One region of the Halomonas chromatireducens genome, then DNA from elsewhere that is predicted to be linked to it. Evidence: predicted binding sites of a transcription regulator. Region 1 holds the regulator's gene; each other region holds the start of a gene.
What was found. Region 1 encodes LexA, which represses DNA repair genes until DNA is damaged. Its sites were predicted from a motif close to TACTGTNTANNTANACAGTA; they were not measured.
Positions count from the first base shown of each region.

Region 2: a site for LexA is predicted at 2,427-2,446, ahead of LOKO_RS06695 (DNA topoisomerase III). Genes of this name have one in related genera too.
Region 3: a site for LexA is predicted at 1,871-1,890, ahead of recN (DNA repair protein RecN). Genes of this name have one in related genera too.

Region 1 is NZ_CP014226.1:2,167,576-2,171,864, reverse strand. It holds gene LOKO_RS10025 (energy-coupling factor ABC transporter permease) at 14-685, shown strand; gene dinB (DNA polymerase IV) at 773-1,828, opposite strand; gene lexA (transcriptional repressor LexA) at 1,869-2,513, opposite strand; gene LOKO_RS10010 (TetR/AcrR family transcriptional regulator) at 2,708-3,373, shown strand; gene LOKO_RS10005 (L,D-transpeptidase) at 3,375-3,893, shown strand; gene nagZ (beta-N-acetylhexosaminidase) at 3,982-4,289, shown strand, end outside.
Region 2 is NZ_CP014226.1:1,424,822-1,429,110, forward strand. It holds gene LOKO_RS06690 (ketopantoate reductase family protein) at 1-396, opposite strand, end outside; gene LOKO_RS06695 (DNA topoisomerase III) at 476-2,404, opposite strand; gene LOKO_RS06700 (ABC1 kinase family protein) at 2,571-3,815, shown strand; gene LOKO_RS06705 (SEC-C domain-containing protein) at 3,920-4,289, shown strand, end outside.
Region 3 is NZ_CP014226.1:3,662,174-3,666,462, forward strand. It holds gene dnaK (molecular chaperone DnaK) at 1-965, opposite strand, end outside; gene grpE (nucleotide exchange factor GrpE) at 1,087-1,716, opposite strand; gene recN (DNA repair protein RecN) at 1,971-3,647, shown strand; gene fur (ferric iron uptake transcriptional regulator) at 3,782-4,198, opposite strand; gene LOKO_RS16955 (outer membrane protein assembly factor BamE) at 4,271-4,289, shown strand, end outside.

The DNA.
Region 1 (4,289 bases):
GCTGGAGGCGGACATGTCGTTTTCCGAGCCCATGCTGGCTCCCTGGCTGCTGATCGCCTGCGGCGTGTTGTCCCTGGGTGTCGTCGGTCTTGCCCTGGCACAGCGGCCCTGGGAAACCCTGATCGCGGACAGGGCGCTACAGCACCGCTGGCTGGCGGCAACCGTCGCCGTAGTGCTGCTGTGGCAGCTGCGCGCCCAGGCCGTGGACTGGCTGACCCTGCACCTGATGTTCACGGCGCTGCTGACGCTGATCTTCAAGGCGCCCCTGGCGCTGATTACCAACCTGCTCGCCAACCTGGCCCTGGTTCTGCTCGGCAAGGCGGCCTGGCCGCTATTGGGTGTCAACGTCCTGATTACCGGTGTGATACCCGTTGGTATCACCGTGCTGGTGTGGCGCCTGGTGGATCGCCGCCTGCCGGACAACCTGATGGTCTTTCTCTTTCTCTGCGGCTTCTTCGGCGCAGCGCTGGCCACGCTCGGCACAGGGCTCACCGGCCTGGGGCTGGTCATGCTGGGCGCGACCGATCCGGAAGCGATCTACCTGGCGCAGGAATACGCGCTCTTTCTACCCCTGCTGATGCCCTCCGAGGCGTTCCTGACCGGCATGCTGCTCAGCATCCTGATGGTCTACCATCCCGGCTGGGTGGCCACTTTCAATGATCATCGCTATATCGACACCAAGTAGGGCAGGGTTTCGCTACCTGACGGCCCTCTGGTGAGAGTGCTGTAGACCGGGGGCATATCTTGTAGGGCAGGTGCCATGGGGTGGGTGCTACAGAGGAAGCGTCAGCTGTCGCCTGGCATCCTCCGGTACCAGCCTTGCCCCGACACCGAGCAGGCGTACCGGCCGCTTCTTGCGCGCCCAGGCCTGTGCCAGCAAGGCGTTGAAGGTTTGGTTGCAGAGCGTGCTGCCGCGCCCCTCAATGGTCGTCAGACTGAAATCGTCGAAGCGCACCTTGACGAACAGCCCCGCCAGCGGCGGGTGGCCATGCCTTGCCAGCCGGGATTCCAACCTGTCGCACAGCGCTGCCAGCTCCCTGTGACAGTCGGGCAAGCCGGGAAGGTCTGTTGCGAAAGTGGTCTCCACGCTGACCGACTTGCGTTCACGCTCCACCCTTACCGGGCGGGTGTCGATACCGCGCGCCAGCTCGAACAAGCGATGACCAAACTTGCCGAACTCGTGGATCAATCGATCCTGGGGCAGGCGTTGTAGATCGTCACAGGTATCGATATCCAGTGATTTCAGCCGCCTGGCGGTAGCCGGACCCACGCCATTCAGCTTGGTCACCGGAAGAGTCTTGATGAAGGTAGCGACCCGGTCCGGGGTAATCACCGTCAGGCCGTCGGGTTTCTCCCAGTCGCTGGCGATCTTTGCCAGGAACTTCGACGGTGCGGCACCCACCGAGACGGTAATGCCCACACGTCGCTGACACTCCTCCTTCAGCCAGCGTGCCATCCAGGTGGCGCTGCCCGAAAAGCGCGTTACCGCGGTGACGTCGAGAAAGGCCTCGTCCAGGGACAGAGGCTCAACCAGCGGCGTCAGCTCATGGAAAATAGCCTGAATCTGGCGCGATGCTTCGCGGTAGCGGTCGAAGTCGCCGTGGAGGAGGGTTAGCTGCGGGCACAGCCGCAAGGCTCGCGCCGTGGGCATGGCGGAGTGGATGCCATAGCGGCGAGCCGGGTAGTTGCATGTGGCAATGACGCCGCGACCTTCGGCGCTGCCGCCGATGGCCAGCGGAATCTCGCGCAGCGCCGGGTTGTCGCGCATTTCCACCGCGGCATAGAAGCAATCGCAGTCGGCATGCAGAATCTTGCGAACGGAATCCATGGGCAACCGTTCGACAGCTAGCCGAGGGTGAGCGAATTCATCAGAGCGCCTGGCCGCTGCCGCCGCGAATCACGCCAACGCCTACGCCCTCTATTTCCAGGGGCTGGTGGCGCAGATCCACCTCGATAGGTGCGAAATCGGCATTTTCGGCCTCGAGGATGACCTGGTGGCCATTGCGATGAAAGCGCTTGACGGTGACTTCATCCTCGAGCCTGGCAACGACGATCTGACCGTCGCGAACGCGATCCGTGCGATGCACAGCCAGCAGGTCGCCCTCGAGGATGCCGGCATCCTTCATGGAGAGGCCGCGGACCTTCAGCAGATAGTCGGCACGGGGAGTGAAGAATTCAGGGGGCAGGGGGCAGTAGCGATCGATGTGCTCCGCGGCAAGGATAGGGCTGCCGGCTGCTACCTCGCCAATGATCGGCAAGCCCTCCACGGCAGGTTCGCCCCCGACCGGCTCGGCGTCCTGCGCCGGCAGGCGAATACCCCGGGACGTACCACGGATGACCCGGATGACGCCCTTGCGCTCCAGGGCCCGCAGGTGCTCCTCGGCCGCGTTGGGGGAACGGAAGCCCAGGGCGCGGGCGATTTCGGCACGGGTCGGCGGGTAGCCGAACTCGTTCATTGTCTTGACAATGAAGTCGTAGACGTTCTGCTGGCGTGAGGTGAGGGGGCGTGACATGCGACCTCCGGGTAGCGGTGCCTTGAGTATTGTTCAAGTATACAGCATGGAAGTCTATCCAGTAAAAAGGCCTGTGGCTAGCGAGTGGTATGGCACGTTTCAAACAGATGCTTGTCAATTAATTTGAGCGAAACGCTGAAATCACGTAGACTTTTGTAATGTTTTAAACACGCGTTTCCAGCGGGATCAAGATAATGGCTCAAACCGACACCGTCACACGCATCCTCGATACTGCCGAAGTCCTGTTCGCAGAACGTGGCTTTGCAGAAACTTCCTTGAGGACCATCACCAGCAAGGCGCGAGTCAACCTGGCCGCTGTGAACTACCATTTCGGCTCGAAGAAATCGCTGATTCAGGCGGTGTTCGCCCGCTATCTGGACCCTTTCACCGTGCGCTTCCACCATGCCCTGGATGAGCTGGAAGCGCAGCATGCCGGTGGCGTCATTCCACTGGAAGTCCTGCTGGAAACCATGGCGCGTACCGTCCTTGAGGTGCCTGGCGAACGCCACAGCCTCAAGGTGTTCATGAAGCTGCTGGGGCTTGCCTATAGCCAGGCCCAGGGGCATCTGCGACGCTACATTCAGGACGAATACGGCAGCGTGTTCTCGCGTTTCACCGACCTGGTCCGGCTGGCAACACCCGACCTGCCCGATTCCGAGCGTTTCTGGCGCCTGCACTTCGTGCTTGGCACCGTGATCTTCACCCTCTCAGGGCTGGATGCGCTGCGTGATATCGCTGAAAAGGATTATCAGGAACATGTTTCCGTGCGCGACCTCATCCGCCGCTTGCGGCCGGTGGTGGTGGCTGCCATGAACGCACCGCTTCCGCCACCCCCCATGCCGAAGGCCGAGGCGAGCTGATATGCGGACACCGCGCCTGACCGAGCTGCCACCGGCAACGGGCACCTGGCTGGAAGTCGATGTCGCGAATCAGTGTCTGGTCCACTGGCAGGGATCAAGGCCTCAGGCAGAGTGGGCCGTCTCTACTGCCCTGGCTGGAACCGGTCAGCAGGAGGGCAGCGGCTGCACTCCGCTGGGGTGGCACTATGTACGAGCTGCCATCGGTGATGGGCTGCCCACGGGCACGGTCTTCAGAGGTCGTCGGCCCACCGGGGAGCGATTTTCCCCGGCACTGGCCGAAGCACACCCCCATCGCGACTGGATTCTCACCCGCATCATCTGGCTCTGCGGGCTGGAGCGGGGGTTCAACCGCGGGGGCGAGGTCGACAGCCAGCGGCGCTATATCTACTTTCACGGCACGCCACCCGACCAGCCAATGGGCGTGCCGCGCTCCCATGGATGCATCCGCCTGAGCGCTTCGTCGCTGCTTCATCTCTTTTCCCTGGCCCCTCCCGGGACGCCCGTGTGGCTGCATGACTGAAGGCTGAGCATCAAGCCCTTGCGCATGGCTGTCACCTCGACCAACTTTGGTCTAGAATCAGCCTCCTTCTAGCCCAAGGAATCCGATCATGACGCAGACCCTCGGCCCGGTGATGCTGGATCTGGAAGGCACGCAGCTGAGCGACGACGAGCGCAGGCTACTGCTGCGTCCCGAGGTGGGCGGGGTGATTCTTTTTTCTCGCAATATCGAGGATGCCCGCCAGGTTCGCTCCCTCTGTAACACCATACGACAGTTGCGCCCTGAGTTGCTGTTGACCGTCGACCAGGAAGGGGGGCGGGTGCAACGTCTGCGTCAAGGCGTTACCCGGATTCCCTCCATGGGACGGATTGGCCGCGACTATGTTGCAGCACCGGAAGTCACCCTGAGACTGTGCCT
Region 2 (4,289 bases), 740 kb from region 1:
GGTATCGCTTGCGAGCCAGGCGCCCTCGGTGGTGGAGGCACAGAGTACCGGCCCGGTGTGACGCAGGCTCAGGCTGGGTTGAACCTGATAGCCGTTCTGCCAAAGCACCAGCGGGGTCGCCGGTGGCAACTGGGCGGCCACGCTGGCATAGGCTGCCTCGGTGGCGTAGGCCTTGGTCGTCAGGTGCAGGAAGGCGGGCGCCAGTGGCGGTAGCCGGCGGCTGTCGGCCATGGTCAGACGGTGTATTCGGTGCCCGCCCTCCGGGGTGAGCAGGGTCTGCTCCGGGGGGAGTGGCCTGCGTCCGGCCAGCACCACCGGTTGGCTGCCGGCGAGGTGGAGTGCGAGCAGCCGGCCCAGCGCACCGGGCCCCACGATCAGGTGTGAAGCGGTCGACATGAGTTGCCATTTCCTCCACGCGTTCGACACAGGAGATTACCATGGTCCTGGCATAGGAAACGCCCTCGAGACCTGGCATTCAACTGGTGCGTCGCTTGCGAGTGGGCGCGGCGCGGCTCCTGCTGCGGCGGGGCTTGCCGCTGCTTCTTCCCCGGGACGCCGACACGGTCGGCCCCGCTTCTCCCCGGGCTTCCGCCATGGCACTGCGCAGCCGTGCGGCATCGGCGCTGGCCAGCAGCGCTTGCAGGTCGGCGATCAGCGAGGTCATGAAGGGGGCGGGGTCGGCGTCCTGCTCGGCGATGGCGCCCAGCCGCTGTTCCCACAGCGCGGTGCGCTCGGGGCGGGAGGCTGCCTCGGGTAGCGAAGCGATCAGGCCGCTGCCCAGCCGCGTGGCGCGCAGTGCCTTGTTGCAACGGACCAGATAGCCCCGTTCCAGCAGCGTCTCGATGATGCCGGCACGTGTCGCCTCGGTGCCGAGGCCGTCGTGCTCGCGCAGCGTGCGGCGAACGGCCGGGTCGTCGACGTAGCGGGCGATATTCATCATCGCCTTGATCAGGCTGGCATCGGTGAAGGGCTCCGGGGGGCGGGTCTCGCGATCCTCGACGGCACAGTCCGTTACCCGACAGGCTTCTCCTTCGCTGAGCGGCGGCAGCGGCGGCGCCTCATCGCGGGTAGTAAACAGCGGCTTCCAGCCGGGCTGCAGCAGCACCTGCCCGCTGGCCCGAAAGCGCTCGTCGAGAATCACGAACTCGGCCTTTACCTCGCGGGTCTCCAGGGCAGGGTAGAACTGTGCGAGGACATTGCGGGCTATCAACCGGAAGACATCGGCCTCGGCCTTCTCCAGCCGCCCCAGGTCCGCCGGCTTGCCGGTGGGTGACAGGGCGTGGTGGGCACCCACCTTCTTGTCGTTCCAGGCCTTGGAGCGCAGCGTGAAGTCTGCTCCGGCAAACCACTGCTGCAGCGTGGCGTCACTGTGACAGGCGCTCTCCAGGGTGCGGCGTGCCTGCGCAAGATGATCCTCGGGCAGATAGCGACAGTCGGAGCGCGGGTAGGTGATCAGCTTGTGGCGCTCATAGAGTCGCTGGCAGATATCCAGCACCCCCTTGGCCGAGAGCCCGAAGCGGCGGGCGGCGTCCACCTGCAGCGCCGAGAGCGAATAGGGCAGCGGGGCGGCCTGGCGCTTCTGGCGAGCGTCGAGGGAGGCCAGGTGGCCCTCGGCACCGGGCAGGCGAGCGGCCAGGGCCTCGGCGGGGGGGCGTTCGAGCAGCCGCCCCTGCTCGTCCAGTCGCTGCGTCTCGGCAGGCTGCCACCAGGCGCGTAGCTGCCCACCGGAGACGGCGATATCGACCCACAGCACATGGAAGGGGTAGGGGACGAAGTCGCGGATTTCCGCGTCGCGGCGGACCACCAGCCCCAGTACAGGCGTCTGAACGCGGCCGACGGAGAGCACCCCATCGTGGCCGGCCTGTCGTCCGGTCAAGGTCCAGGCCCGCGTGAGGTTGATACCGTAGAGCCAGTCGGCCCGGGCCCGGGACTCGGCGGCTCGATACAGCGCGTGATAGCGGCTGTTGTCCTCCAGGCGGGTCAGGGCGCGCGCTACCGCCGGACGGTTGAGGTCGCTGACCAGCAGGCGCGATACCGGGCCCTTCCAGCCCAGGTGCTCGATGACTTCCTGTACCAGCAACTGCCCCTCCCGATCGGGATCCCCCGCATGCACCACCTCGCGCGCGCTCTTCAGTAGTCGACGGATCGCCGCCAGCTGTCCCCGGGCCTTGGGGCGGGGGGCGAGCTTCCAGCGCTCGGGAAGGATCGGCAGGTGGTCGAGCCGCCACTGCTTGTAGGCGGGGTCGTAGGCGTCGGGCGGCGCCTGCTCCAGCAGGTGCCCAAGACACCAGGTGACTACGGTGTCGCCGGCGTGCAGGGCGCCCTCTTCACGACGTGTGCTGCCCGGCAGGGCGTCGGCGATGGCCCGGGCGAGGCTGGGTTTTTCGGCAATGATCAGTCGCATGTCGGCGCCACAGGAATTCAAGGTATGGATATTCTTACAGTAATGGAGGTTGTCCGCCAGATCTCGACCCGATTTATCGTTGTACAATTCCTGTATCATTGATCCGGCGCTTCGAGCTTAACGTTTCGAGGCAACCTTTTCGAGACAGCAAAAGGAGAGTGGCGATATGCGCGAACGCGGAAGAACACGACGTCTGCTGGGGCTTGGCGCCCGCACGGGTGGCGCCGTGATTCGCACGCGTCTCGGTGGCCAGGCCGACTGGCGCGCGCTGGGCGAAGCGCTGTTCGAGGGACTCTCCGAGCTGAAGGGGCCGGCGATGAAGCTGGCGCAGATCATGGCACAGTGGGACGACCTGCTGCCGCCGGATCTCGTCGACGAACTGGCGCGCCTCCAGCGTCAGGCCGAGCCCATGCCCTGGGAGGGCATCCGGCGCACCCTGGTCGAGCAGTACGGCGATCCGGATACGCTCTTTCGCGAGATCGAGCAGCGCCCCTTCGCCAGCGCGTCCATGGGTCAGGTACACCGGGCAGTCACCCATGACGGTGAAACGTTGGTGCTCAAGGTGCAGTACCCGGGGCTGCCCGAGATCCTTGAGGGCGATCTGGCGCAGGTGCGGCGCATGATGCGGCTAGGACGCTGGCTCAAGGTACCCCAGGCACGGCTCGATGCGCTGTTCGAAGAGCTGGCCGCCGGCCTGCGCAATGAGCTGGACTATCAGGCCGAGGCCCGGGCCCTGGCGCGCTACCGGGAACGCTATGCGCATCTCGACGGCCTGGTGATTCCCGAGCCGCTCCCCGAGCTGTCCGGTCCCCGGGTGTTGGCCATGCGCCACGTGGCAGGCACGCCCCTGCGTGAACTGGAGGCGGGAGACGATGCCACGCGCCAGCGAATCGCCACGACGCTGGCTGACTGGGTCACCGAAGAGCTGTTCACCCACCGCGAGCTGCATGCCGACCCCCATGCCGGCAACTTCGCCGCCGATGAGCAGGGGCGGCTGGTGATCTATGACCTGGGGGCGGTGATACCGGTCTCCGATGCTCATCTCAAGGCGATGATGGCGCTGCTCGATGCTGCCCTGGCCAACGACCCCATGGCCATGGACGATGCCCTGCGACAGCTTGGCGGACGTCAGGGGCAGGGAGCGCCCCTGGCGCTGTATCGCGAGGCTGCCGAGGCGGTGGCGCCGCTGTTCGAGCCGGGCGAGCAGGATTTCGCCGACGTGCGGATGCATCGCCAGTTACGGGATCTCAGCCCCAAGGTGTGGGCGGCCATGGACAGGCTTCAGCCCCCGGCAGACATCCTGCTCCTGTCACGCACCCTGAACGGCCACTACTGGAATCTCGTGCGTCTCGGTGCAAGGCTGGACATGGATGCTCGTACCCGGCCATTACTGGAGTGGGCGCGGGGCTGAAGAGAATGGCCCAATGGCTTCCTGCCAGGGCCTGGGTTCGCAACCCACATGAAGCGGCGCTTCCCTGTTAGAATATGCGGCTTTCGGGATTGGCGGAGACGGCGATGCTGGCAGTATGGGTGGAACAGCTTCTGGGCTTTGCCTCGGGGGCGCTGGCGGCGATCCGTGATGACGAGCAGTATCCTGCGTTCATGGCCTGGGCGAGAGAAGAGGGCGCCGTCCTGATGGGTGGCGACCTGGCCATGGCCCAGGCATTGGCTCCCGAGCTGTGGTGCCAGACCCCGCTCGAACGTGCCGGCTTTGCCTGCGAGCCCCTGGCGCGCCCGGGGCGCAATGAGCCCTGCTGGTGTGATTCAGGGCGCAAGACCAAGCACTGCTGCGGTGCGGTGGCGATGCCTGCCGACGTCCCCGATCATCTGATGTGGATGCTGTCGCTGCGAGACTGGAAGGGGCCGACCCTGAAGGCAGCCCTGG
Region 3 (4,289 bases), 1.5 Mb from region 1:
GTCTTGCACGGCCCCAGGGAGCGCTGGACCAGATCCTCCACCAGCGACTCCAGCTTGGCCCGGGTCACCTTGACGTTGAGGTGCTTCGGGCCGGTGTTGTCGGCAGTGATGTAGGGCAGGTTGACGTCGGTCTGCTGGGCGCTGGAGAGCTCGATCTTGGCCTTCTCGGCGGCTTCCTTGAGGCGCTGCATGGCCAGGTTGTCGCCGGAAAGATCGATGCCGCTGTCGGACTTGAACTGATCGACCAGATAGTTGATCAGGTGCATGTCGAAGTCTTCGCCGCCCAGGAAGGTGTCGCCGTTGGTGGCCAGCACCTCGAACTGGGTCTCGCCGTCGACATCGGCCACTTCGATGATGGAGATATCGAAGGTACCGCCGCCCAGGTCGTAGACCGCAATGGTCTTGTCGCCGCGCGCCTTGTCCATGCCGTAGGCCAGCGCCGCCGCCGTGGGCTCGTTGATGATGCGCTTGACCTCGAGGCCGGCAATGCGGCCGGCATCCTTGGTGGCCTGGCGCTGGCTGTCGTTGAAGTAGGCCGGCACGGTAATGACCGCCTCGGTGACTTCTTCACCCAGATAGTCTTCCGCTGTCTTCTTCATTTTCTTCAGCACTTCGGCGCTGACCTGCGGCGGTGCCAGCTTCTTGCCCTTCACTTCCACCCAGGCGTCGCCGTTGTCGGCCTCGGTGATGCCGTAGGGCACCATCTTGATGTCTTTCTGGACGACATCGTCCTTGAAGCGACGGCCGATCAGGCGCTTGATGGCGTAAAGTGTGTTCTCGGGGTTGGTGACCGCCTGGCGCTTGGCCGACTGCCCCACCAGGATCTCCCCATCATCGGTGTAGGCGATGATGGAAGGCGTGGTGCGAGTACCTTCGGCGTTCTCGATCACCTTGGCGCTGTCGCCGTCGAGCACGGCCACACAGGAGTTGGTGGTCCCCAGGTCAATACCGATGATGCGTCCCATAGGAAATCCTCGAAAAGTCGTTGCTTGAATTCGTCTCTGCGGCGCTTGCCGCGGGGTTGTCGTCTATCTGGGGGGCAGAGTCTCTTATTTCAAGTCCTGCCCCCGATTCCGATGTGTAAACTCAGCCGGCAGCCTTGCTGACCACCACCATCGCCGGACGCACCAGGCGCCCATTGAGCAGGTAGCCCTTCTGCATCACTTCCATCACGCTGTTGGGTTCGAGCTCGGGGTTGGGCACCATGGCCATGGCCTCGTGGTACTGGGGGTCGAAGGGCTCACCCTGCGGGTCAACCGACTCGACGCCAAACTTGCCCAGCACGTCGTGCTGCATCTTCAAGGTCATGGACACACCCTCGCGGTGGGCCTCGCTGGCATCATCACCCATGGCCTCCAGTGCCTTCTCCAGGCTGTCGACCACCGGGAGCAGCTCCTTCACGAATTTCTCGAGGGCAAACTTGCGCGCCTTCTCGGCCTCCTGCTCGGCGCGCCGGCGCACGTTCTGCGCCTCGGCAGCCGTGCGCAGCACCTGGTCCTTGGCCTCGGCCAGGCTCTCCTCGAGCTCCGCAACCTGGGCGGCCAGCATCTCGGCCTCGGGGTTGTCGCCCACTTCGGCCTGCTCGCCCAGGGCCTCGGCTTCCTCGGCCGCCTCGATGGCTTCATCTTCCAGCGTGCCCTCTACAGGCTGCGGTTCGGCCTCCTCTTCGCGCCTTGCCAGCTCGTCGTCCAGCGGGGTCTGGGGTTCTTTAGCCATGAACATCTCCTGAAACGGTGAATCGGCCCCGCGGGCCGAACAGCATTCGGGTTGGCGATAGCATCGCAATCTGCCGCCTATATGGGGGCCGTGGCCAGAAACTCAAGAATAAATGGCCAAGGAATTGACATGTGCATTGAGAGAGAGACTGGTCTACTGTATAAAAACCCAATAAAGGTGTATGAATATCCAGCCTGCCGCTCAGACCAGCTGTCGCAACGCGCTGGCGAGAGCCTAAGGTGCCGGGAGGAAAGATGCTGACTCAGCTTGCCATTCGTGACTACGCCATCGTTGACCGCCTCGACTTTGAGCTTGCCGGTGGCATGACCGCCATTACCGGTGAGACCGGGGCCGGCAAGTCGATCCTGCTCGGCGCCCTGGGCCTGTGCCTGGGCGAGCGCGCCGACGCCGGCAGTATTCGCCATGGCTGCGAGCGTGCCGACCTCAGCGCCCGCTTCGACATCGCTGCACTGCCAGCCGCCCGCGCCTGGCTCACGGAGCGCGAACTGCCCGCCGACGATTGCCTGCTGCGCCGCGTGGTGACCGCTGCGGGCCGCTCCAAGGCATGGATCAACGGTCAGCCGGCAACCATCGCCGACCTCAAGGCGCTGGGTGAGCATCTGGTGGAAATTCACGGCCAGCACGCCCATCAGGCGCTGCTTCGCGAGGAGACCCACCTGCGCCTACTCGATGACTTCGCCGGCCAGCGCACGGCGGTGGCCGAACTGGCCGAAACCTTCCGCAGTTGGCAGGCCGCCCGCCGCCGGCTCAAGCGTCTGGCCGAAAGCGGCGACGAAGTGCAGGCGCGGCGACAGCTGCTGCGCTATCAGGTCGAGGAGCTGGACGCTCTGGCCCTGGGAGACGACGAGCTGGCGACCCTGGAGCAAGAACAGGAGCAGCTCGCCCATGCCGAGGAGACGATTCGCGAGGCCCAGTTCGCCGCCGATTGCTGCGACAGCGACGACGGCGGCGCACTTGCGCTGCTGCATCAGGCGACCAGCCGCCTTGGCGTACTGCCGGGCCATGCCCAGGGTGGGCTGGCCGAGGCGCTGAGCATGCTGGGCGAGGCTCGCATCCAGATCGAAGAGGCGGCACGGGAGCTGCACCGCTTCGTGGATACCACCGAGCTGGACCCGGAGCAGCTGGCCTGGGTGGAGTCGCGGCTGAGCGAAGTCCATCGCATCGCTCGCAAGCATCACATCATGCCCGAAGAGCTGCCCAGCCTGCACCGGCGGCTGCAGGCGGAGCTGGAAGGCCTGGAGGGAGGAGAGCACGACCTGGAAGCGCTGCGTGCGGAGGTGGAGGCCCTGCGCGATACCTGGCGCCAGCAGGCCCGTAGCGTTAGCGAGGCGCGGCAGAAGGCGGCCACCCGGTTCGGCAAGGCGGTACAGGAGCAATTGGCCTTCCTGGCCATGGGCAAGGCGCGCTTCGAGGTTGAAGTGGAAGCCCGCGAGCTGCCGGCCGCCGATGGCCTGGAGGGCGTTCGCTTCCTGATCAGCGCCAACCCAGGCCAGCCGCCTCGCCCGCTCTCCAAGGTGGCTTCCGGCGGCGAGCTGTCGCGCATCAGCCTGGCAATCCAGGTGGTGGCGGCACGCCACTCGACCATTCCCAGCCTCGTCTTCGACGAGGTGGATGTCGGTGTCTCGGGCGCCACCGCAGAGATCGTCGGCCAGCTGTTGCGACGGCTCGGCACCGGCGGGCAGGTAATGACGGTGACCCACCTGCCCCAGGTGGCAGCCCAGGCCCATCATCATCTGCATATCGAGAAGCAGGCGAAGCGCAACACCACCCAGACGCGCATGGCGCTACTCGACGAGGCCGGGCGGGTCACCGAACTGGCGCGCATGCTGGGCGGGGTCAACCTCTCCGACCGCACCCTGGCCCACGCCCGGGAGATGCTCGACGGCAGCCAGCAGAACGCACACCACTGAGCGCCACCTTCCAGGCTCCCAGCACCATCCACCGCCTAGACGACAGCGACCCCGCACCTTTCGGAGCGGGGTCGCTGTCAAGCCTGCCAAATGGCCCGGCTATGTCTGGAGCACCACTGGTGCGCTACGACGGATCAGACAGAGCCGCGGGGGCGCACGTAGAGCACCAGGGCGTGATCGACGAGCTCGAAGCCGTGCTCTTCGGCGATCTCTTTCTGGCGACGCTCGATGGTCTCGTCGAAGAACTCGATGATTTCACCGCTGTCCAGGCACACCATATGGTCATGGTGCTCTTCCTGGGAAATCTCGAACACGGCATGGCCGCCGTCGAAATTGTGGCGAATCACCAAGCCGGCCGACTCGAACTGGGTCAGCACACGATAGACGGTGGCGAGACCAACGTCTTCGCCAGCATCCAGCAGTGACTTGTACACATCCTCGGCACTCAGGTGGTGTTGGCCTGTGGCATTCTCGAGGATCTGCAGGATCTTCACGCGGGGCAAGGTGACCTTGAGGCCCGCCTTGCGCAGTTCATGGTTCTGGTCGGCCATGTTCGCTCTTCGCAGTATCAGGTAGGGTCGGGTATGATCGACCGAATCCACGATAGTGAAGAACGGACCCAAATGCAAAAGCTGATCAAGA